One region of the Luteimonas campi genome, then DNA from elsewhere that is predicted to be linked to it. Evidence: predicted binding sites of a transcription regulator. Region 1 holds the regulator's gene; the other holds the start of a gene.

The links. The regulator HrcA, encoded in region 1, represses chaperone genes, less so after heat shock. The targets are predictions, from matches to a motif close to TTNGCACTCNNNNNNNNNGAGTGCNAA.
Region 2: the regulator HrcA is predicted to act here: its motif matches at 7,198-7,224, upstream of rpoH (RNA polymerase sigma factor RpoH).

The regions. Positions count from the first base shown of each region.
Region 1 is NZ_JBNWEM010000001.1:483,521-495,660, reverse strand. It holds gene ACQYVW_RS02270 (response regulator) at 1-143, opposite strand, end outside; gene ACQYVW_RS02265 (HAMP domain-containing protein) at 128-5,578, opposite strand; gene recN (DNA repair protein RecN) at 6,017-7,687, opposite strand; gene hrcA (heat-inducible transcriptional repressor HrcA) at 7,894-8,952, shown strand; gene grpE (nucleotide exchange factor GrpE) at 8,997-9,500, shown strand; gene dnaK (molecular chaperone DnaK) at 9,607-11,529, shown strand; gene dnaJ (molecular chaperone DnaJ) at 11,641-12,140, shown strand, end outside.
Region 2 is NZ_JBNWEM010000002.1:165,203-177,342, forward strand. It holds gene ACQYVW_RS05855 (primosomal protein N') at 1-156, shown strand, start outside; gene ACQYVW_RS05860 (NYN domain-containing protein) at 150-941, opposite strand; gene tal (transaldolase) at 1,066-2,013, shown strand; gene ACQYVW_RS05870 (NAD(P)/FAD-dependent oxidoreductase) at 2,195-3,478, shown strand; gene zupT (zinc transporter ZupT) at 3,559-4,368, shown strand; gene ACQYVW_RS05880 (DUF2306 domain-containing protein) at 4,505-5,182, shown strand; gene ACQYVW_RS05885 (helix-turn-helix domain-containing protein) at 5,124-6,200, opposite strand; gene rpoH (RNA polymerase sigma factor RpoH) at 6,296-7,186, opposite strand; gene ACQYVW_RS05895 (TonB-dependent receptor plug domain-containing protein) at 7,405-10,026, opposite strand; gene ACQYVW_RS05900 (helix-turn-helix transcriptional regulator) at 10,077-10,991, opposite strand; gene ACQYVW_RS05905 (winged helix-turn-helix domain-containing protein) at 11,046-12,140, opposite strand, start outside.

The DNA.
Region 1 (12,140 bases):
CCCAGCGGCTCGAGGATGGCCTGGTAGGTGAGCAGGCGTGCGGGCTGGTCGTCGACCAGCAGGATCCGCGCCGGCCCGGCGACCAGGGCCGAGGCGCTGTCCTCCGCAGGCGCGATGCGCGCGTCCATCACCGGTGCAGCCATTGGCGCAGCACCCCCAGCAGTTCGTCGGTCACCACCGGCTTGGCCAGGTAGTCCGAGGCGCCGGCTTCCAGGCATTTCTCGCGGTCGCCCTTCATCGCCTTGGCGGTGACCGCGATGATCGGCAGGGCGCGCGAGGCGGGCAGCCTGCGGATGGCGCGCATGGTTTCGTAGCCGTCCATCCCGGGCATCATGATGTCCATCAACACCGCCGCGATCGCATCGTCGCCGGCGACCTTCTCGATCGCCTCCTGGCCGGTGCCGGCGGCCACCACCTGCATGCCGTGGCGTTCCAGCACGCTGGACATGGCGAAGATGTTGCGGACGTCGTCGTCGACCACCAGCACGCGCTTGTCGGCCAGCGCATGGTCCGAGGCGTGCAGGCGCTCGACCATGCGCCGCTGCGCGGGCCGCAGGTCCGCGATCACGCGATGCAGGAACAGCGCGGTCTCGTCGAGCAGCCGCTCCGGCGACTCGACGTCCTTGATGACCACGCTCTTGGCCGTCTGCCGCAGCAGCTGCGCTTCCTCGGCGCTGAGCTCCTTGCCGGTGAACACCACGATCGGCAGTTCGTGCAGCGAGGGTTGCTGCTGGATGCGGTCGAGCAACTCGAAGCCGCTCATGTCGGGCAGGCGCAGGTCGATCACCGCGCAGTCGTAGCTGCCCGAGGCCAGCGCCTCTAGCGCGGCGGCACCGCTGCCGACGGTGTCGATGGCCACGTCGTCGTGCGCGATGAGCTGCTCGATGCCGAGGCACTCGTGGGCGTCGTCCTCCACCACCAGCAGGCGCTTGACCCGCGGCATCGCATAGTCGCGGATCCGCTGCAGCGAGGCACCGATCGCTGCGCTGGTGGAGGGTTTGGCCAAGAAGGCGAAGGCGCCGCGCTCCAGGCTCTGGTGGCGGCCTTCCTCCACCGTGAGGATCTGCACCGGAATATGGCGCGTGCCAGGATCCTGCTTCAGCCGCGCCAGCAGCGTCCAGCCGAGCATGTCCGGCAGGAAGATGTCGAGGCAGATCGCGGTAGGCGCGCAGGCATGGACCAGCTGCAGCGCCTCGCCGCCGGTGGTCGCCACCAGCACCCGGAAGCCCTGCGCCCGGGCAAGGTCGCGCAGCACGCCGGCGAAGCGGACGTCGTCCTCCACCAGCAGCAGTACCGGTGCGTCGCCCGGAAGCAGGTCGCGGTCGTCGTTCACCGGACCAGGGTCGGTGCGCGAGGGCTCGGGTGCGGCATGGCCGCCATACGGCGCGCTCCAGGCGCGCCTCGCGCCGGCCTGGTCGCTGCCGGCGTGGTGCAGCGGCAGGTACAGGGTGAAGGTGCTGCCGGCGCCGGGTTCGCTGCGCAACTGCAGTTCGCCGCCGAGCAGGCCGGCGATCTCGCGGCTGATCGCCAGCCCCAGGCCGGTGCCGCCGTACTGGCGCGACGTGCCGGCGTCGGCCTGCTGGAACGCCTCGAACACGATCTTCTGCTTGTCCTGGGAAATGCCGATGCCGCTGTCGCTCACCTCGAACGCCACCACCGCGCCGGCGTCGCGCAGGCTGGCGTTGTCGGGAGACCAGCCGGAGGCGGCGTTGTAGGCGCGCATGCGCACGCTGCCCTGCGGGGTGAACTTGAACGCATTGGAGAGCAGGTTCTTGAGGATCTGCTGCAGCCGCTTGGGGTCGGTGCTGAGCGCCGGCTCCAGCGCGGGATCGAGATCGATGGTGAATTCCAGCTCGCGCCGCTCGGCCTCGTGGCGGAACGCGCGCATCAGGTTCTCGCGCAGGTGGGCGAAGCCGACCGGCTCCACCTCGACCGTCACCGTGCCAGATTCGATCTTGGACAGGTCGAGGATGTCGCTGATCAGGTTGAGCAGGTCGGTGCCTGCGGCGTGGATGGTCTTGGCGAACTCGACCTGGCGCCCGCTGAGGTTGGCATCGGGATTCTCGGCCAGCTGCTGGCCCAGGATCAGGATCGAGTTCAGCGGCGTGCGCAGCTCGTGCGACATGTTGGCCAGGAACTCGGACTTGTAGCGCGAGGTCAGCGCCAGTTCCGCCGCCTTCTCCTCCAGCTCGTGCCGCGCGTGCTCGATCTGCCGGTTCTTCTGCTCGACTTCGGCCTTCTGTTCGGCCAGCAGCTGGGCCTTCAGCGCGATCTCCTCGTTGGTCTGCTGCAGCTCGTCCTGCTGCGACTGCAGCTCCACCGCCAGCTGCTGCGACTGCGCCAGCAGCCGCTCGGTTCGCATGGTCGATTCGATGGTGTTGAGCACGATGCCGATGCTGCCCGACAGCTGCTCCAGGAAGACGCGCTGCGACTGGGTGAAGCCCGACAGCGACGCGAGTTCCAGCACCGCCTTGACCTGCTTTTCGAACAGCACCGGAAGCACGATCACCGCGCGCGGCACCGCGCTGAGCAGCCCCGACTGGATCTGCACCGATCCGGCGGGGACATCGTCGACCAGGATCAGCCGGCCCTCCGCCGCGCACTGGCCGACCAGGCCTTCGCCGAAGGCGAGGGTGCCGGGCTGGGGTGCGCCGGGCGCGTCGGCATAGCGCGCCAGCTGCCGCAGCCGCGCGCGCGGGCTGGCGTCGTCGGCCTCCACCACGTAGATCAGCCCCTGCTGGGCACCGACCAGCGGCGCCAGCTCCGACAGCAGCATCTGCCCCAGGGTGAGCAGGTCGCGCTGGCCCTGCATCATGCCGCTGAACTTGGCTAGGTTGGTTTTCAGCCAGTCCTGCTCGCTGTTGCTTTCGGTGGTTGCGCGCAGGGTGCCGATCATCAGGTTCATGTTGTCCTTGAGATCGGCGAGTTCGCCGCGGACATCGACCGTGATCGAACGGGTGAGGTCGCCCTGGGTCACCGCGGTTGCGACCTCGGCGATCGCACGCACCTGGGTGGTGAGGTTGGCGGCGAGCTGGTTGACGTTGGCGGTGAGGTCCTTCCAGATGCCGGCCGTGCCCGGCACCTTGGCCTGTCCGCCGAGCCGGCCCTCCACGCCCACTTCGCGCGCCACGGTCGTCACCTGGTCGGCGAAGATCGCCAGGGTGTCGGTCATGCCGTTGATGGTGTCGGCGAGCTCGGCGATCTCGCCCTTGGCCTCCACCGTCAGCTTCTGCTGCAGGTCGCCCGTGGCCACCGCGGTCACCACCTTGGCGATGCCTCGCACCTGGGCGGTGAGGTTGGTGGCCATGGAGTTGACGTTGTCGGTCAGGTCCTTCCAGGTGCCGGCGACGCCGGGCACCTGCGCCTGTCCGCCGAGCTTGCCCTCGGTGCCGACCTCGCGCGCCACGCGGGTCACTTCCGCGGCGAAGCCGTTGAGCTGGTCCACCATCGTGTTGAGGGTGTCCTTCAGCTGCGCGATCTCGCCCTGCGCATCCACCGCGATCTTGCGCGACAGGTCGCCGCGCGCCACCGATGTCGCCACCTCGGCGATGTTGCGCACCTGGGTGGTGAGGTTGGTGGCCATGGAGTTGACGTTGTCGGTCAGGTCCTTCCAGGTGCCGGCGACGCCGGGCACCTGGGCCTGTCCGCCGAGCTTGCCCTCGGTGCCGACTTCGCGCGCCACGCGGGTCACTTCCGCGGCGAAGCCGTTGAGCTGGTCCACCATGGTGTTGATGGTGTTCTTCAGCTGCAGGATCTCGCCCTGCGCATCGACCGCGATCTTGCGCGAGAGGTCGCCCCTGGCCACCGCGGTGGTGACTTCGGCGATGTTGCGCACCTGGGTGGTGAGGTTGGACGCCATCGAGTTGACGTTGTCGGTCAGGTCCTTCCAGGTGCCGGCCACGCCGGGCACCTGGGCCTGTCCGCCGAGTTCGCCCTCGGTCCCGACCTCGCGCGCCACGCGGGTCACCTCCGCGGCGAAGCCGTTGAGCTGGTCCACCATCGTGTTGATGGTGTCCTTGAGCTGCAGGATCTCGCCCTGCGCGTCCACCGCGATCTTGCGCGACAGGTCGCCCCTGGCCACCGCGGTGGTGACTTCGGCGATGTTGCGCACCTGGCTGGTGAGGTTGGAGGCCATGGCGTTGACCGAGTCGGTCAGGTCGGCCCAGGTGCCGTCGACGCCGGGCACCTGGGCCTGTCCTCCGAGCTTGCCCTCGGTGCCGACCTCGCGCGCCACGCGGGTGACCTCGGCGGCGAAGCTGTTGAGCTGGTCCACCATCACGTTGATGGTGTCCTTGAGTTCGGCGATCTCGCCGCGCACGTCCACCGTGATCTTGCGCGACAGGTCGCCGCGCGCCACCGCGGTGGTGACCTCGGCGATGTTGCGCACCTGGCTGGTGAGGTTGGAGGCCATCGAGTTGACGTGGTCGGTCAGGTCCTTCCATGTGCCGGCGACGTCGGGCACCTGCGCCTGTCCTCCGAGCTTGCCTTCGGTACCCACTTCGCGCGCCACGCGCGTGACTTCCGCGGCGAAGCCGTTGAGCTGGTCGACCATCGTGTTGATGGTGTCCTTGAGCTCGGCGATCTCGCCGCGCACGTCCACGGTGATCTTGCGCGACAGGTCGCCGCGCGCCACCGCCGTGGTGACCTCGGCGATGTTGCGCACCTGGCTGGTGAGATTGGACGCCATGGCGTTGACCGAGTCGGTCAGGTCCTTCCAGGTGCCGGCGACGCCGGGTACGATCGCCTGTCCGCCGAGCTTGCCCTCGGTGCCGACCTCGCGCGCCACGCGCGTGACTTCCGATGCGAAACCGCGAAGCTGATCGACCATCGTGTTGATGGCCTCCTTGAGCTGCAGGATCTCGCCGCGCACGTCCACGGTGATCTTGCGCGACAGGTCGCCGTTGGCGACCGCGATGGTGACCTCGGAGATGTTGCGCACCTGGGCGGTGAGATTGGACGCCATCTGGTTGACCGAGTCGGTCAGCTCCTTCCACACGCCCGAGACGCCGGCCACCTGGGCCTGGCCGCCCAGGCGTCCGCCGGTGCCCACCTCGAGCGCCACGCGCGTGACTTCCGAGCTGAACTCGCCCATCTGCTCGATCATGCGGTTGACGATCGTGGCCGAGCGCAGGAACTCGCCCTGCAGCGGACGCCCGTCGGCTTCCAGCGGCACGCTGCGGGTGAGATCGCCCTTGGCCACGCCGGCGATGGCCTCGGTGATCGTGGCGACAGGCCGGACGAGGTCGTCGACCAGATCGTTGACCGAGCCTTCCATGCCGCCCCAGCTGCCGTGGCGGTTGGGCAGGGAGATGCGTTGCCGGGTGAGGCCCTCGCGCCCGACCTTTTCGCCGACGCGGGTCAGTTCCAGCGCCAGTTCGCGGTTGCTGCGCACCACGGTGTTGAACGCGTCCGCGAGTCGACCTTCCAGGCCTTCCCAGTGGCCGGGAAGCTCCACCATGAAGTCGCCCTGTGCGACTGCCTGGAGCGCGGACAGCATCATGCGCATCGCCTCGTCGGACCGGCCTGGCGCCGGCTCGGCGGGCGCGACATCCACCGCCTGCATCGTCTGCGTCACCATCCTGCCTTCCCCTGGAGTGGATCGCCCGTCCAACCGGCGACGATACGCCGCGCCTCGCTGGTAGCGCTCACGCCGTCATCACGGTCAGCAGCGCGGTCCTGCGGCCCAGAAGGCGCTTGGGCGCGGTCGCTTGCGCGACGTGGGCCACCGCCGGACACGGTGCTCCGGCGAGGTGGGTCGGCTTCACAGGCGCGCATGGCAGCAGTCAACCGTCAGCCGCCTGCATCGCACGCCGCGCCTGGTGCATGGACGACTCTCAACAGGGGCGGCGCGGTGCCGGGACTTCAGGACGCGGCTACCGGCGCGGCCGCTGCCGACCAAAGCGATCGCCCGCGGAGACGCTGCAGTCAGGGATGCCTGCAGCCGCCAGATGCCTGGAAGGCACGGGAACGGGGTCTGGGAGCGATGGCGACAGGGCCAACGTGGCCGCCGCAGGGTTCAATCGACCGTGCTGGCCAGCAGCCGTTTCGCGGCCGCGCGCGCTTCCTTCGACACTTCCACGCCGCCCAGCATCCGCGCCAGTTCTTCCTGGCGCTCGCGGGCGTCGAGGGCACGTACCGCCGAGCGGGTCTGTCCGTCCCGGTCGGCCTTGCTCACCAGGTAGTGTGCATGGCCCTGCGCGGCCACCTGCGGCAGGTGGGTCACGCACAGCACCTGGCAGCGGGCCCCCAGGGCACGCAGTTTCTGGCCGACGATCTCGGCCACGGCGCCGCCGATGCCCGAATCGACCTCGTCGAACACCATCGTCGGCACCGTGTCCGACCCCAGCGCCGCGACCTCGATCGCCAGCGACACCCGCGACAGCTCGCCGCCCGAGGCCACCCGGCGCAGCGGCCGGGGCGGCTGTCCTGCATTGGCGGACACCAGGAACTCCACGCGCTCGCCGCCCTGGGGATCGGGGCGGCCGGCGTCGATCGGCTCGAGCGCCACCTCGAACACGCCCCCGCCCATGCCCAGTTCGGCGATCAGCGCGGTGGTGGCGTCCGACAGCCGCGCCGCGGCCTGCGACCGGGCCCGGCCGAGGGCATCGGCCGATTCGCGCCAGCGCGCGGCGGCGCGGTCGATCTCGCCCGCCAGCGAGTCCAGCCGGGTGCCGGCATCGCGCAGCGATTCGAGTTCGGCGGCGAAGCCGGCCTGGCGGTCCGCCAGTTCTCCCGGTGCGACGCGATGCTTGCGCGAGAGTTCGTGCAGGCGCGCAAGGCTGGCGTCGAGCGCCTCGAACTGGGCCGGGTCGACCTCCAGTTCCTCGCGCACCCGCTGCAGCAGCAGGGTGGCCTCTTCCAGCTGGATCGCGGCCGAGTCCAGCATCGCGTCGACTTCGCCCAGGCGCGGCTCGTGCGCCAGTTCGCGCGACAGTCCGCTGCGCAACTGCTGCAGGCGGCGCACCAGCGAGGGGCCGTCGTCGCCGGCCAGGCCGTCGAGCGCCTCATCGCAGGCTCCGATCAGGCCGGCCGCATGCGCCTGGCGGCGGTGGCCGGACACCAGGGCATCGATCGCTTCCGGGCGCAGGTCCTCGCGTTCGAGTTCGGCGAGCTGATGGGTCAGCCAGTCGATCCGCTCGGAGACGTCGCCGGTCCTGGACAGCGCGTCGCGCTCGCGCAGCAGCGCAGTCCAGGCCGCAGCGGCCTCGCGCACCGCGGCCAGTTCCGCGTCGTGGCGGCCGAAGGCGTCGAGCAGGGCGAGCTGGCTGGCCTTCTCCAGCAGCGCTTGGTGCTCGTGCTGGCCGTGGATCTCGACCAGCAGCCCCGCCAGCTGGGACAGCTGGGCCAGGGTGGCCGGCCGGCCGTTGATCCAGGCCCGCGACCCGCCGTCCGCGCGCAGGGTGCGACGCAGGGTGCAGGCGCTGCCGTCATCGAATTCCTGCTCGCGCAGCCAGGCCAGTGCCGCCGGGACCGCGGCCGGGTCGAACTCGGCATGCAGTTCGGCCCGCTGGGCGCCATGGCGGACCATGCCGGCGTCGGCCCGCAGGCCCGACAGGAAGCCCAGCGCATCGACCAGCAGCGACTTGCCGGCGCCGGTTTCGCCGGAAATCACGGTCATGCCCGGACCGAACTCGAGTTCGGATTCGGGGACGACGGCGAAGTCGCGAAGGGTCAGGCGCTTGAGCATGGCCGGGCATTGTAGTGCGCGCGGTCGCAACAACCGAGACGGTCACGGCCCGGATCATGAGGGCAGGGCGGTGGGCGGGCGAGCCGGCTGGCCGGCAGGGGAGGGGCCGGCATCGCGTAGGGCCGGGCGCCGGCGGGGTCGGCCGTCTGTAGCGGGCCCGGCCCGTGCGGCTTGCGGGCCACCGGTCCGGGCGATCTAATCAGCCGATGGCCGCCTCCCCGCCCGGCAGCAATCTCGACCCGCGTGCGCGGCAGCTGCTGCGCACCCTGATCGCGCGCCACATCCACGATGGCGAGCCGGTCGGTTCGCAGACGCTGGCGCGGCATTCGGGTCTGGACGTGAGCGCGGCGACCATCCGCAACATCCTGGCCGATCTGGAGGAGCAGGGGCTGCTGGCCGCGCCGCACACCTCGTCAGGGCGCGTCCCCACGGCGCAGGGCTATCGCGTGTTCGTCGACTCGCTGCTGCAGGTACAGCCGCTGTCGGGCGGCGAGCTGTCGCGCCTGCGCGGCGAGCTGGCCGCGGGCGGCGGCACCCAGTCGCTGCTGGGCAGCGCCTCGGAGCTGGTCTCGGCGATGACCCATTTCGTCGGCGTGGTGTCGGTGCCGCGCCGCGAGCAGTTCGCCTTCCGCCACATCGATTTCGTGCCGCTGGACGCGCAGCGGGTGATGGCGATCCTGGTGTTCGCCGACCACGACGTGCAGAACCGCATCATCCAGACCCGCCGCCCCTTCGAGGGCGCGGAACTGGAGCGGGTGGCGAACTATCTCAACGCCAACTTCGCTGGGCGCCCGGTGGCCGACATCCGCGCCACCCTGGTGCGCGACCTGCAGGCCGCCCGCGACGAGATGGAGGCGCTGCTCACCCATACCGTGGAGCTGGCCGAGCAGGCACTGGCGCCGGCCGACAGCGACGACATGCTGCTGGCCGGCCAGACGCGCCTGATCGGGGTGCAGGACCTGTCGGACCTGGACCGCCTGCGCGAACTGTTCGAGGCCTTCGCACGCAAACGCGAGATCCTGCAACTGCTGGAGCGCACCATCCGCGCTCCCGGGGTGCGGATTTTCATCGGCGAAGAGACCGGGCTGGCCCCGCTGGAGGGCGTCTCGCTGGTGACTGCGCCCTACGCGGCCGGCGGCAAGGTGCTGGGGGTGCTGGGCGTGATCGGGCCGACCCGGATGGCCTACGACCGGGTCATTCCCGTGGTCCAGGCGACGGCGGACCTGCTGGGCGCCGCCTTGAATCCGGACCTGCCGACCCCATAGCTCCGGGGCCGGCGGCCAGCGACCGCCTCCAACCAATCCAGGACATGACGACGGAACCGATGCAGGAGGCCGCGCCCGCGGCCGAAGAGACGAATACCGAGGACCGCATCCAGGCGCTCGAGGCCGAGCTCGAGCAGTTGCGCGCGCAGTCGCTGGTCGACCGCGCCGACATGGAAAACCAGCGCAAGCGCCTGGAGCGCGACGTGCGCAACGCCTGCCGCTTCGCCAACAAGCAACTGCTGGGCGACCTGCTGCCGGTCTTCGACAGCCTCGAGGCCGCGCTCAACACCGCCCCAGCCGAAGACCCGCTGCGCGATGGCGTGGTGCTGACCCTGCGCGAGCTGACCCGGGTGTGCGGCAACAACGGCCTGATCGAAGTGGCGCCCGCGCCGGGCGAGGCCTTCGACCCGGAGCAGCACAACGCCATGAGCGCGGTGGAGACCACCGACGTCGCGCCGGGCACGGTGTTCCAGGTGTTCCAGAAGGGCTACCTGCTCAACGAACAGCTGCTGCGCCCGGCCCTGGTGTCCGTCGCCAAGCACGACTGACGCTGAAAACCCGCCCCGCGGCGCTTGAAGCGCCCGCGAGGCAGCCCCAGATACGCACCATCGGCGGCCTGCCGCCACCAGACAAGATTCCAGAGGGAACCCCATCATGGCAAAGATCATCGGTATCGACCTGGGCACGACCAACTCGTGCGTGGCGATCATGGACGGCGGCAAGGCCAAGGTCATCGAGAACAGCGAAGGCGACCGCACCACCCCGTCGGTGGTGGCCTACACCAAGGACGGCGAAGTCCTGGTCGGCGCCTCGGCCAAGCGCCAGGCCGTCACCAACCCCAAGAACACCTTCTATGCCGTCAAGCGCCTGATCGGCCGCAAGTTCACCGATGCCGAGGTCAAGAAGGACCTCGACCTGGTGCCCTATGCCATCGTCGCGCACGACAACGGCGATGCCTGGGTGCAGACCAGCGACGGCAAGAAGCTGTCCGCGCAGGAAGTCTCCGCGCGCATCCTGGAAAAGATGAAGAAGACCGCCGAGGACTACCTGGGCGAGAAGGTCACCGAGGCCGTGATCACCGTGCCGGCCTACTTCAACGACAGCCAGCGCCAGGCGACCAAGGACGCCGGCCGCATCGCCGGCCTGGACGTCAAGCGCATCATCAACGAGCCGACCGCGGCCGCCCTGGCCTATGGCCTGGACAAGGGCGGCGGCGACCGCAAGATCGCGGTGTACGACCTCGGCGGCGGCACCTTCGACATGTCGATCATCGAGATCGCCGAAGTCGACGGCGAGAAGCAGTTCGAGGTGCTGGCCACCAACGGCGACACCTTCCTCGGCGGCGAGGACTTCGACAAGCGCGTCATCGACTACCTGGTGGAAGAGTTCCAGAAGGACCAGGGGATCGACCTGCGCAAGGATCCGCTTGCCCTGCAGCGCCTGAAGGACGCGGCCGAACGCGCCAAGATCGAGCTGTCCTCGGCGCAGCAGACCGAGGTGAACCTGCCCTACGTCACCGCCGACGCCTCGGGCCCGAAGCACCTGAACATCAAGCTGACGCGCGCCAAGCTCGAGGCCCTGGTCGAGGACCTGGTGCGCAAGACCATCGAGCCGTGCAAGGTGGCGCTCAACGATGCCGGCCTGCGCGCGTCCGACATCAGCGAGGTGATCCTCGTCGGTGGCCAGACCCGCATGCCCAAGGTGCAGCAGGCCGTGGCCGAGTTCTTCGGCAAGGAGCCGCGCAAGGACGTCAACCCCGACGAGGCCGTGGCCATCGGCGCGGCGGTGCAGGGCGGCGTGCTGGCCGGCGACGTCAAGGACGTGCTGCTGCTCGACGTGACCCCGCTGAGCCTGGGCATCGAGACCCTGGGCGGCGTGTTCACCAAGATCATCGAGAAGAACACCACGATCCCGACCAAGGCCTCGCAGACCTTCTCCACCGCCGAGGACAACCAGTCGGCCGTGACCGTGCACGTGCTGCAGGGCGAGCGCGAGCAAGCCCGTTTCAACAAGTCGCTGGCGCGTTTCGACCTGACCGGTATCGAACCGGCGCCGCGCGGCATGCCGCAGGTGGAGGTGTCGTTCGACATCGACGCCAACGGCATCGTCCACGTCACCGCCAAGGACAAGAAGACCGGCAAGGAGCAGAAGGTCGAGATCAAGGCCGGTTCGGGCCTGTCGGACGACGAGATCCAGCGGATGGTCGCCGACGCCGAGGCGCACCGCGACGAGGACCGCAAGTTCCAGGAACTGGTCGGTGCGCGCAACCAGGCCGACGCGCTGGTGCACAGTGCGCGGACGGCGGTAAAGGACAACGGCGACAAGGTGCCGGGCGACGTGATCGGCCGGGTCGAGGCGGCAATCGCCGATGTCGAGACCGCGATGAAGGGCGACGACAAGGGCCAGATCGAAACGCGCACCAAGGCGCTGGAGGAAGCCGCCCAGGCGCTGTTCGCGGCCGCGGCGTCCGCCCAGCAACCCGGTGGCGCAGAGGCGGGTGGGCAGTCGGCGGCCGGCGACGACGTGGTCGATGCCGAGTTCACCGAGGTCAAGGACGAAAAGGGCCGGGATTCGTAATTCGGAATTCGGGATTCGAAAGAGCGGCGCTCCGGCTCCGCTCTTTTGTGTCCCGCCCCGGGTTTCCCTGCTTCTACCAATCCCCAATCCCGAATCCCCAATCCCAGCTCAATGAAACGCGATTACTACGAAGTCCTCGGCGTCGCCCGCAATGCCAGCGAGGAGGACCTGAAGAAGGCCTATCGCCGCTGCGCGATGAAGCATCACCCGGACCGCAATCCGGGAGACAAGGCCGCCGAAGCCGCGTTCAAGGAGTGCAAGGAGGCCTACGAGGTCCTGTCCGATGGCGGCAAGCGCCGCCTCTACGACCAGCACGGCCACGCTGCGTTCGAGCACGGCATGGGCGGCGGCAACGCCGGTCCGGGCTTCGGTGGCGCCGACATGGGCGACATCTTCGGCGACATCTTCGGCAACATCTTCGGTGGCGGCGGCGCCGGGCGTGGGCCGCGTCGTGGCGCCGACGTCGGCTACGTGATGGAGCTGGACCTGGAGGAAGCGGTCAGCGGCGTCGAGAAGCGTATCGAGATCCCGACCCTGGCCGAATGCGAGGATTGCGACGGCAGCGGCTCGGCCGATCGCAAGCTCGAGACCTGCGGGACCTGCCACGGCCG
Region 2 (12,140 bases), on a different contig from region 1:
CGCGCCGGCATGCACCGCGCCCAGCTGCTGCTGCTCGCGCAGTCGCGGCGCACCCTGCATGCCGCGCTCCACGACGCGGTCCCCGCGATCCACGCACTGACCGAGGCGCGCAAGGTGCGCTGGTCGCTGGACGTGGACCCCGCCGACCTCTACTGAGCGGCTTCGCCGCCCGGCCCGGCCTTGGCCGGAGCGGCCTTGCCGGGACGCCTGCGGCGCCGCGGATCGGCGCGCGGCCGCTCGCGCACCAGCACCTTCTGCCCCTCGCGGCGCACCTCGAACAGTTCCACCGCGTCGATCAGCGCGCTGAGGCTGCGATAGCCGTAGTTGCGCGGATCGAACGAGCCCTGGTTGCCCAAGTGGCTGCCCACGCCGCCCAGATGCGCCCAGCCCTCGTCGTCGGCCACCGCCGCGACCGCGCCGCGCAGCTGGTGCGCCAGCGCTTGGTCGCCCTTGAGCTCGCCCGAGGTCTTGGGCCGCGCCTGGTCGGGCGCCACGTCGCCGTCGTCGCCGAGCTTCTCCAGGAACAGGAAGGTGGAACAGGCCTTCACGAACGGCAGCGGCGTCTGCTTCTGGCCGAAACCGTAGACCGCGTAGCCGTCGTTGCGCAGGCGCATCACCAGCGGGGTGAAGTCGGCGTCGCTGGAGACGATGGCGAAGCCGTCCAGCGTGCGCGCGTACATCAGGTCCATGGCGTCGATCACCATGGCCATGTCCGAAGCGTTCTTGCCGGTGGAATAGGCGAACTGCTGGATCGGGCGGATCGCGTACTCGTGCAGCACCTTCTCCCAGCCGGCCAGGTTCTGGCTCTTCCAGTTGCCGTAGGCACGGCGCACGTTGACCACGCCGTGCCGGGCCACCTCGTTGAGGATGGCGTCGATCTTCGCCGCCGGCGCGTTGTCCGCGTCGATCAGCAGGGCGATGCGCTTGTCGCTTTCGGCCATGTCGGTGTCCCCTGGGTGCAGGCGACAGGGTAGCGCGGCGATCGTACGGCCTGAAACCAACACGGCAGCGGCACGGCGGATCGGCGACAATGCGTGTCCCCGCATTCGCAGACGCCACGCCGACATGCCGACCCAGCTCGAACAGCTCCGTTCCCTGTCCACCGTCGTCGCCGACACCGGCGACATCGAGGCCATCGCCCGCTTCAAGCCGATGGACGCGACCACCAACCCCTCGCTGCTGTTCAAGGCCGCGGCCCTGCCGGCCTACGCCGGACATCTCGCGGAGGCGGTGGCCGGCGCCAGCGGCAGCGGCGAGGCGAAGGTGGCCGACGCGGGCGACCGGCTGTCGGTGGCGATCGGCGGCGAGATCCTCAAGCTGATCCCCGGCCGCGTCTCGACCGAGGTGGATGCGCGCCTGAGCTTCGACACCGAAGCCACGATCGCCAAGGCGCACCGCCTGGTCGAGCTCTACGACCAGGCCGGCATCGGCCGCGACCGCCTGCTGATCAAGATCGCGTCGACCTGGGAAGGCATCCGTGCCGCCGAGCGGCTCGAGCGCGAAGGCATCCACTGCAACCTGACCCTGCTGTTCTCGTTCGCGCAGGCGGTGGCCTGCGCCGAGGCCGGCGTGTTCCTGATCTCGCCCTTCGTCGGCCGCATCCTCGACTGGCACCTGGCCAACGGCATGGACAAGCCGGCCACGCCGCAGGACGATCCGGGCGTGCAGTCGGTCACCCGCATCTGGCAGTACTACAAGCAGCACGGCTACCAGACCGTGGTGATGGGCGCGAGCTTCCGCAACACCGGCGAAGTGCTGGCCCTTGCCGGCTGCGACCGTCTGACCATCTCGCCCGACCTGCTGGCCGCGCTCGAGGAGTCCGAGGGCACGGTCGAGCGCGCGCTGGTCGAAAGCGGCGACCGCGGCACCCCGCCTGCCGCGCTCGACGAGCCGGCGTTCCGCTGGCAGCACAACGAAGACGCCATGGCCACCGAGAAGCTGGCGCAGGGCATCCGCAACTTCGCCGCCGACCAGCGCAAGCTGGAAGCGCAGCTGGCCGCGAAGATCGGCTGAGACTTCGTGCTGCGCATGGCGCCGCCGCAGCGCGGTGCCATGCCTCCGATGCGAGTCGTACGCGGCGCCTGCGGGCGCCGCGTGCATATGCCGGCGCGAAAGTGGCGGCCTCCGCCGCATGGCGGCGTTTGCATACGCGATGTCCACAACGCCGCGCGCCCTGGCCCATAGAATGGGTGCCATGGAAGCCAGCCAGGCACACGTGGTGATCGTCGGCGGCGGTTTCGCAGGCCTCTGGGCTGCGCGCGCGCTCCGCTCCGCGCCGGTGCGCATCACCCTGGTCGACCGCGGCAACCACCACCTGTTCCAGCCCCTGCTCTACCAGGTGGCGACCGCTGGCCTGTCCGCGCCCGACATCGCCGCCCCGCTGCGGCAGATCCTGCGCCGGCAGAAGAACGTGCAGGTGCAGCTGGCGACCGTCTCGCGCATCGACGTGGACGCGCGCGAGGTCGAACTCGACCATGCCGAAGGCGTGCGCCGCCTGCGCTACGACCAGCTGCTGCTGGCCACCGGCGCGACCCACGCCTATTTCGGGAACGAGCACTGGGCGGAACACGCGCCCGGCCTGAAGACGCTCGACGATGCACTGGACCTGCGGCGCAAGCTGCTGCTGGCCTTCGAGCGGGCCGAAGCCGCCACCGACCCTGCCGAGCGCGACGCCTGGTTGAGCTTCGCCATCATCGGCGGCGGCCCCACCGGGGTGGAACTCGCCGGCACCCTGGCCGAGATCGCGCGCCACACCCTGGGCGGCGAGTTCCGCAACATCGATCCGGCCCGCGCGCGCGTGCGCCTGGTGGAGGCCGGGCCGCGCGTGCTGTCCTCGTTCCCGGAAGACCTCTCGGAACGGGCGCGGACGCAGCTGGAGAAGCTCGGCGTCGAGGTGCAGACCGGCGCCGCGGTCGAAGACATCACCGAAGCGGGCTACTGGCGCGGCGGCGAGTTCGTACCGGCGCGCACCGTGGTCTGGGCCGCCGGCGTGGCGGCGTCGCCGCTCGGCCGCTGCCTGGGCGTGCCGCTCGACCGCGCCGGGCGCGTGCAGGTGCGGCCCGACCTCTCCATCCCCGGCCATCCGGAGGTGTTCGTGGCCGGCGACCTGGCGGCGATCGCGCGCGCCGACGGCCGTCCCGTGCCGGGCGTGGCGCCGGCGGCCAAGCAGATGGGCCGGCACGTGGCGCGCATGATCCGCGCGCGCCTGGCCGGACAGGAAGGCGAAGGCGCGCCGTTCCGCTATCGGGACTTCGGCAACCTCGCCACCATCGGCCGCATGGCCGCGGTGGTCGACCTCGGAAAGCTGCGCTTCTCCGGCATGCTGGCCTGGTGGTTCTGGCTGGTCGCGCACCTGTTCTTCCTGATCGGCTTCCGCAACCGCTCGGTGGTGCTGCTCAACTGGTCGGTGGCGTACTGGACCCACCAGCGCGCGGCACGCATCATCCTTGGCGGCGACGATCGGTCCGATACAAAGTAACGATCGGGCGCACCTGCGAAAGCAGCATCGCGTGCACAGCGGCTGGGCTAGGATGTCGCGTCCCCCGAAGCGGCCCGCGCATGACCGATGTCCCCACGCAGAACATGCTGATCGCACTTGCGGTCACCACCGTGGCCGGGCTGGCCACCGGCTTCGGCAGCCTGCTGGTATTCGCGTCGAAGGGCCCGAACGCGCGCCTGCTGGCGTTCGGCCTGGCCTTTGCCGGCGGCGCGATGGTGTACGTGTCGCTGGGCGAGATCCTGGGCAAGTCGGTGGCGTCGTTCTCGGCGCAGTTCGGCGACCGGCTCGGCTTCACCTGGGGCACGATCGCCTTCCTGGCAGGCGTGCTGCTGATCGTCACCATCGACCGCCTGGTGCCCAACCCGCACGAGCGGCTCGAGGTCGACGATCCCTATTTCCGCGAGCACAACGTCGACTACGTCAAACGCGTCGGCCTGCTGACCGCGGTGGCGATCACCGCGCACAACTTCCCCGAGGGCTTGGCCACCTTCTTCGCCACGCTCGAGAACCCCGGCGTGGGCATGCCGCTGGCGTTCGCCATCGCCATCCACAACATTCCCGAGGGCATCGCCATCGCGGTCCCGGTGTACTTCGCCACCAACAACAAGACCTACGCCTTCGTCGCCTGCCTGCTGTCGGGGCTGGCCGAGCCGGTTGGCGCGATCGTGGGCTATGCGCTGCTGCGCCCGTTCATGTCCGACGCGGTCTTCGGTGCGGTGTTCGGCCTGATCGCCGGGGTCATGGTGTTCCTGGCCCTGGACGAGCTGCTGCCGGCGGCCAAGCGCTACGCCAAGGGGCACGAGACCGTGTACGGCCTGGTGACCGGCATGGGCGCGCTGGCGATCAGCCTGGTCCTGTTCAAGTGGTGATCCGCCCGGCCTGAGCGACGTACGGATCGGCCGATCCGCACCTGCGAAGGCGTCCATAGCGTTCGGGTCCGCCGGCCCGGACGACCGCCACTGCCCTGTTCCGCACCCTCCTCCCATCGATCCGATGGAGAAGCCCATGCGTCCCCGCCTGTCCGCCCTCGTCCTGCTCCTGGCACAGGGGCTGTTCTCGCTCGCCTGCTTGGCCACCGCCGCGTATGCCTTCGCCTACCTGTACCTCACCGCGCGCGGCGGCGACCCCTTCGCGGCCCGGTTCGCGGTCTCCGGACTGGATGTGCCGGCGCACTTCTTCGGCGCGGGACTGGCCCTGCTGCTGTTGCCGCTGCAGCTGAGCCAGGGCGTGCGCAGGCGCTGGCCGGCGCTGCACCGCCTCGGCGGCTGGCTGTCGGCGGGGGCGATCCTGATCGGCGGAGTGTCCGGGCTGTCGCTGGCCCAGCAGGCCCACGGCGGCTGGCCCAGCCGGGCCGGCTTCAGCCTGCTGTCGCTGCTGTGGCTCGGCGTGACCGCGAACGGCATCCGCCTGGCCATCGCCGGGCAGATCGCGCGGCACCGGCGCTGGATGGCATATTCGATGGCACTGACCGCGGGGGCGGTCACGCTCCGGGTCATGCTGGCGCTGGGCACCGGCCCGCTGGGCTGGCCTTTCCTGCCGGTCTATATCGGCACCGCCTGGGCCAGCTGGCTGTTCAACCTGGCCGTCTGCGCCTGGCTGCTGCGGCTGCGCGCTCCTGCGCCGCCTACCGCGTCGCGTGCTGTGCCCGGTACGCGCTGGGCGTCTGGCCCACCCGCTGCTTGAACGCGGTGTTGAAGGTCGACTTGGAGGTGAAGCCGGCGTCGTAGGCGATCTCCAGGATCCCCCGCCGGTCGCCGGGATCGGCCAGGCAGGCGCGCACCGCTTCGATCCGGTGGCGATTCACGTACTCCCAGAAGTTGCCGCCGAGCCGGCGGTTGATCACCGCCGAGACCAGATATTCGGGATAGCCGCTGCGCCGCGCGACCTGGGCGATGCCCAGCGCCGGCTCGCGATACAGCGCCTGCTCCGACATCAGCTGCACCAGGCGCGCCTCGACCTCGTCGAAGCGCGGATCGTCGCCCTCGGCCGCGACCGGCGCCGGTCCAGGCGCCTGGGACCCGAGCGGCTCGGCCACCGGAGGCTGGCTCAGGCTGAACCAGCCGACCACGCAGACCCAGCCGGCGACGGCTGCATAGATCAGGAAATAGTCGACCATCGGCAACTGCGCCATCGCATGCAGCGCGGCGATGCCCCAGATCACGAGCTGGCACACGACCATGGCCGCCAGCCAGCGCATCGACAGCCGGTCGGCGTCCGAGCGCCGGCCGCGCAGCCAGCGCCGGTAGCGCCGCACCTGCAGCGCCCCGGCCGCCAGATAGCCCAGCGCGACAGAGAACAGCACCGGGTCGAACCAGCGCCGGTGCCAGTCCCCGTCCGCCGACACGGGCGCGCCCGCAAGCCAGCAGCCGGCCATCCGGGCGAGCAGCAGGGCCAGCCAGATCCCGTGCCACAGATCGCGCAGCCCTGGCGCGCGGCCGCTCACCAGGGTGCGCACGTAGAGGAAGAACAGTGGCGCATAGGCGAACGGCATCAGCCGCAGCACCCGGAATGCGGGGGCGAAGCCCGCCTGGGGCGCCGAGATGTGGGCCGCCTTGACGGCCAGATCGATGGCGATCAGCGCCAGCCACAGCGAGAGCACGCGGTTGGCGGCCGTGTTGACCGGGCGACGCCACAGCGCGGGCGCAAGCATTGCCGCCTGGACCGCGCCTACGGCGTACAGGAGGATCCAGAATCGGGTCACGTGCGAATCGGGTCGGTCACCGCCGCACAGGGTACCGCGCACAGCAAAAGCCCGGCACGTGGCCGGGCTTCATCGCTCCTGCGGGCGCGCCGCGATCAGGCCGTGAACAGCGCCTTCATCTTCTTCAGCGCGTTCGCTTCCACCTGGCGGATGCGCTCGGCCGACACGCCGTATTCGTCGGCCAGCTCCTGCAGCGTGATCTTGCTGTCGGCATCCAGCCAGCGGCGCCGGATGATGTCGCGCGAACGCGCATCCAGCCGGGTCATGCCTTCGCGCAGCAGCTCGAGCTGGCTGTCCTCGCTGTCCATCCGCTCGTAGGCCTGGGCGGGATCCTCGTCGCGCGAGATCAGGTACGCGGCAGGCGCGGGCGGCGCGCGATCGTCGTCCTCGTCGGACGGCGCGTCGAACCCGACGTCGCGGCCGGACAGGCGCGACTCCATCTCCAGCACCTCGCGCTCGGAAACGTTGAGGTCGGCCGCGACGGTGCGCACTTCCTCGGCATTGAGCCACCCCAGACGGGTCTTGCTCTTGCGCAGGTTGAAGAACAGCTTGCGCTGCGCCTTGGTCGTGGCGACCTTCACGATGCGCCAGTTCTTCAGGATGAACTCGTGCATCTCGGCGCGGATCCAGTGCACCGCGAAGCTCACCAGGCGCACGCCGATATCGGGGTCGAAGCGCTTGACCGCCTTCATCAGGCCGATGTTGCCTTCCTGGATGAGGTCGCCCAGCTGCAGGCCATAGCCGCTGTAGCCGCGGGCCACATGGACGACGAAGCGCAGGTGGGAATGCACCAGCTCGCGTGCCGCATCGAGGTCTTCCTCGTCGCGGTAGCGGCGCGCCAGCGCCTGCTCGTCCTCAGAGGACAGCACCGGGATCTGGTGGACGGCGCCGATGTAGGCCTCCAGCGAACCGAGCGGAGTCAGCCCGGTGAAGGCGGGAACCGGCAGGTTGTTGGCAACGAGGGCTTGGGACATGGGCGTCTTCATGGGAAAGGAGTCTAGCAGTCGCTACCTGTGACTGCTAAGGCATGGGAAAGTTCCCTGTGTTGCACGGCTGGAACGACCCCAGTATTCCGCTCGCGCCGCGACGGCGCGGTGAACCGCGAAGCAGGCCGACAACCTCTTAAACATCAATAAGTTACAGAAAAACGAAGGCCGGCGCATCCCTGCGCCGGCCTCCGTGGACAGCACCGCAGCGCCTGAACTCAGAACGTCTGCGCGTAACGCATGTACAGCGTGCGCCCGTACGCGTCGTACAGCTCGAAGTTCCAGGGCCGCCCACGGACCTCCAGCAGCTCGGGATAGCGGTCGCCGGCATTGTTCACGCCGAGGGTGATGCTGCCCTCCCAGGGCGCGCGGTAGGTCACCGACAGGTCGTGGGTGGTGTAGCTGCCCAGGCGCGAGCCCGGCCCACCGCCGACGAAGCCGAACGAAGGCGTGCTGCCCGGATTCTCCTGCGAGTCGATGTAGTTGAGGTTCCAGTTGGCGGTGAAGGCGCCCAGCGTCCAGCTGTTGCGCAGGTTGACCCGCAGGTCGGGCGCGGAGATCCAGCCCAGGCGGTCCTTGACCGTGGTGCCGTCGGTCACCGTGTAGTCCAGCACCTTGGCCACCTGCAGCCAGTTCTCCAGACGCCCCGATCCATCGAGGTCCAGACGGGTCCGCAGGTTGAGGTCCAGGCCGCTGGTCTCCAGGTCGCCTTCGTTGGCGTAGGCCGTGTTGACCTCGCTGATCGAACCGTTGCCACGACGCAACACCGAGGTCCCGCTGGGCAGCGCGATGCCGGCGTTGTCGAAGTTCACCAGCTCCTGGTATTCGATCAGGCGGATGCGGTCCTCGACCTCGATCGAGTAGTAGTCGAGGGTGAGGTTCAGCCAGTCGGTCGCGTCCCAGGCCAGGCCCACGCTGAACTGCCGCGAGGTCTCCGACTCGAGGTCCATGTTGCCGCTCGACCAGGTGTCGACCTGGTAGCTCACGTCATCGCCCTGCGGGCCGTCGGCGATGTTGTCGCCATTGGCGTCGCCGCCGCAGTCGGCCGGCGCGTAGCCCAGCACCACGCAGGTGCGGTAATCGTTGACCTGCTCGGCCGAGAACGCGCGCTTGCCGTGTACGTAGGGCAGCGGCGGGGCGCGGAATCCCTGGCCTACCGACGCGCGCAGGGTCAGGTTTTCCAGCGGCTGCCAGCGCATCGACACCTTCGGCGAGACGTCGCTGCCGTAGTCGCTGTAGCGGTCGTAGCGCGCAGCCACGGTGAAGTCGAAGCTGTCCACGATCGGGAACAGCCACTCGGCATAGGCCGCGTAGATCTCGCGCGAGCCGGCCGCCGAGTTGCCCGAGGAGCCAGCGACCACGCCCGCCTCGGACAGCGAATCGTAGATGTCAGCGTAGTCCTCCTGGCGATACTCGGCGCCGAAAGCCACCACCGACACGCCGCCGCCCATCTCGAACAGGTCGAGCGTGGCATTGGCGTACAGCTCTTCGATGTCGAAGATGCCATCGCGCGAGGTGGTCGCAGTGAATCCCTTGATCACCTCCTCCGAGTTGCCGAACGGATCGAACAGGTTGTACGTGCCGTTGGCGACCGCCTGCTCGGCCAGCGGCGTGACGATGTAGCCGCGGCCCAGTTCCTTGAACTTGGCCTTGCTGCGGCGCATGCCGAAGTCGAGGTAGAGGTTGTCGGTGGCCTGCCAGTTGAAGCCGAGATTGAGGTCGGCGACGGTGTTGTCGACGAAGTTGTCGCGGTTGCCCGCGGCGGCGTAGCGGTGGTAGACGAAGGCGCCCAGGCCGTCGCCGGGCAGCGGGTCGTTGGGCGACCCTTCCGGCACGTACAGCGCACCCGGCGTTGGCGCGTAGCGGCCGAAGCTGTCGGTACTGCTGTAGCTGCCGGAGGCGTAGATCGACCAGTCCTCGTTGATCTGCAGGTTGCCGCGCGCGAACAGCGACTTGTTCTTGACCGAGGCCTCGTCGGCGGCGACCGCGTTGAAGTCGTAGACGCAGTTGTCGCCATTGCGCCAGAAGTTGGGATCGTCGCAGGCATAGCCCGGCAGCGCGCCGCCGAACTCGCCTTCCTCGCCCGGATCGGTCGCGCTCTCGAAGTAGAAGTTGTTGCCGTAGAACGAGCCGCCGCGCAGGGTGCCGCTGATCTGGTCGCGGGTGTAGACCATGTCGCGCGAGTTGGCCGAGGCGCCGAGGATCAGGCTGCCGCGGTCGGACGAGGTGCCGAAGACCAGCGAAGCTTCTTCCGTATCGCCGCCGCGCACCTTGGGGTTGCCGATGCCGTAGCGGACTTCCGCGCCTTCGTAGTCCTTGCGCAGGATGATGTTGACAACGCCGCCGATCGCATCCGAGCCGTACAGCGCCGAGGCGCCGTCGGACAGGATCTCGATGCGCTCCACCGCCGCCAGCGGGATGGTGTTGAGATCGGCGTTGCTGCCGGTCGAGGGCGCGTACGGCACCCGGCGGCCGTCCACCAGTACCAGGGTGCGGTCGGAGCCGATGCCACGCAGGTCGATGTCGGCCATCGCCTGGGCCGAGCTGCCCGAGCGCGGACGGAAATTGCCGAACGATGAGAAGGTCGAATCGCGCAGCACGTCCGCCACGGACACATCGCCGCTGGCGTCGATCGCCGCGCGATCGATCACGGTCAGCGGCACCGCACCCTCGATGTCGGCGCGCCGGATGCGCGAGCCGGTGACCTGGATGCGGTCGAGGGTCTGGGTGTCTTCGGCGGGCGCGTCCTGGGCAGCGACGGGAAGCGCGGGCAGGGCGCAGGCAATGGCGATCGGCAGTGCGGCGATCCCGCGCGCACGCGACCGGTAAAGGGATGTCATGAGGCGTTTCTCCGGATCTCGTTATGTGTGCGTTAAACGCATCGACGACGTTACGGCCCGGGCGCGGCGGACGCTTGGCGGCGCATGCCTGTCCGGTTTGCGCCGTGTGTCGTCCAGGCGACGCGATAACGCGATGGCGGCATGCCGAAGCGCGCGCGGAACGCCCGCGAGAAACTGCAGTTGTTCTCGAAGCCGCAGGCCGCGCCCGCCTCGCTCACCGACAGCCGTGTGCCGCGCAACAGCCCCGCCGCGCGCGCCAGGCGCATGCGGCTCGAGGCCGCCTGCGGGCCTTCGCGGTAGAGCGCCTGGAAGGTCTTGGTGAAGTACCAGACCGAAACGCTTCCCAGCCCGGCGAGTTCGGAGATGCGTACCGGGCGGTCGAGGTTCCCGGCCAGATGCATCCAGGCGCGCTGCATCCGGGCGAACACCTGGCGCCGGCGCCGCAAGGAACGACCCGGGCAGCGATCGACCAGGTCCCGGTAGTCGGCCTGCTGCGCAGCCAGCAGCCGCAGCAGCGGTTCCAGCCGCAACCGGTCGGTTGCCTGGAGCCGGCTGGTATTGCGTGCGAACACGGCGCAGCGCCGCCACAGCCGCAGCGCCGCCGGACGCGCACCCGGCGCCATTTGTCCCAGCCCCGGGAACAGGCCGCCGTCCGCCGCCAGCATGGCCTGCAGGCGCGGAGTGAGCGCGATCCCGATGGCACTGCCGTCTGCCGAGGTCTGCAGCAGCGGGCGCGTGTCGCGCTCGAGCACGATCCATTGCCCGCGCGAAAGATGGAACCGGCCCTCGCGGCAGTCCAGCCGGGCATCGCCGCGCAGTACCAGCCAGGCGCTGGCCGTCGGATCGACGATCGCGACGCTGCCGCCACGACTGGCCACCATCAGAGTGGGCGCGTCATCGCCCGCCTGCCCTCCACCCACGGTCTGCGCGCCACCGCGGTCGCTCCACAACGTCTGCACTTGCATGGCTGTCTCCTGTACGGAATCCAGCCTGCTGTTTGACGCAACGGGTTCCGAAACTCAGGAAACCAGCACGAATTCGTACCGACATCGTGCCGTGCGGCATCCGAAAGTCATGCCCCGCGGTGTGATTGCCATGACCTTCGCCATGGTCCGGCCGCGACTGGCCGCTTCGGCAAGGGCCGCGCCTAGGCCGGGCGCCAGCTGCGCCCAACCGATGTCGATGTTCTGGCTCATCGGCAGGCCGAGGTACAGCCAGCGACCCTGGGCGTCCACCGCAGGCGAGCCGCCCACCGCCATGCCCGCCTGCGAGAGGCAACGCCCGGTTCCCTGTTCCTGCAGCGGTCGCCAGGGCGTGGCGCAGCCGGATTCGGGGCCGATCGAATACACCCGTCCGCCGTGTACTCCCCAGTGCCGGTAGTGCTGGGGTTCGGGAAGCGCGTCGGAGAGGCGGGTGATTTGGCGCAGGGAGGCATCGGTGCGCCACAGGCCCGGCGCCGAGGTTCGACTGAACACGACCGCATCGTTGACGGGGTCGTAGCGCGCCAGCCCCACGTCGTCCCGGGTGGCCAGTTCGCGCCAGTCCGCGCGGGCGTACAGCACCAGGCGCACGCGCCCGCGGCCATCGTCCACCCCCACCAGCAGCCGGTCCGTCTGGCCCGCGTACGCGGCGAATACCGGCCGCGCGGCCGGAACGGGGAGGATCTGCGCGCGGCCGGACACGGCATCCACTTCGTAGAGCCGTTCGCCGGCGGGCGTGCGGCCCAGCACCAGCAGGCTGCGGCCATCGGCCGACCAGACCGGCGGGTGGCGCGGCAACGGCTGCAGTCCCTCGACCGGGTGCAGGGTGGCGGGGTGGTCGACCTCGCCCAGCCACAGTTGCGTCGACATCGAGCGGTCCGACAGGAAGGCCAGGGTGCGCCCGTCCGGCGAGATCGCCGGCAGCATGTCCACGCCGCTGGACGCGAACACGGGCTCTGGCGCCGCGCTGCCGACGCCGTCGAGGCGCGCGCGGAACAGGCCACTGCGCGACTGATCGATCTCGAACACCATCGACCACGCATCGGCGGCGATGTCCGGATGCACGGCGTTGCCGACCGGCAGCCGCGAGAGCGGCTGCATGGCCGCATCCGACAGGCGCAGCAGCCACAGCGT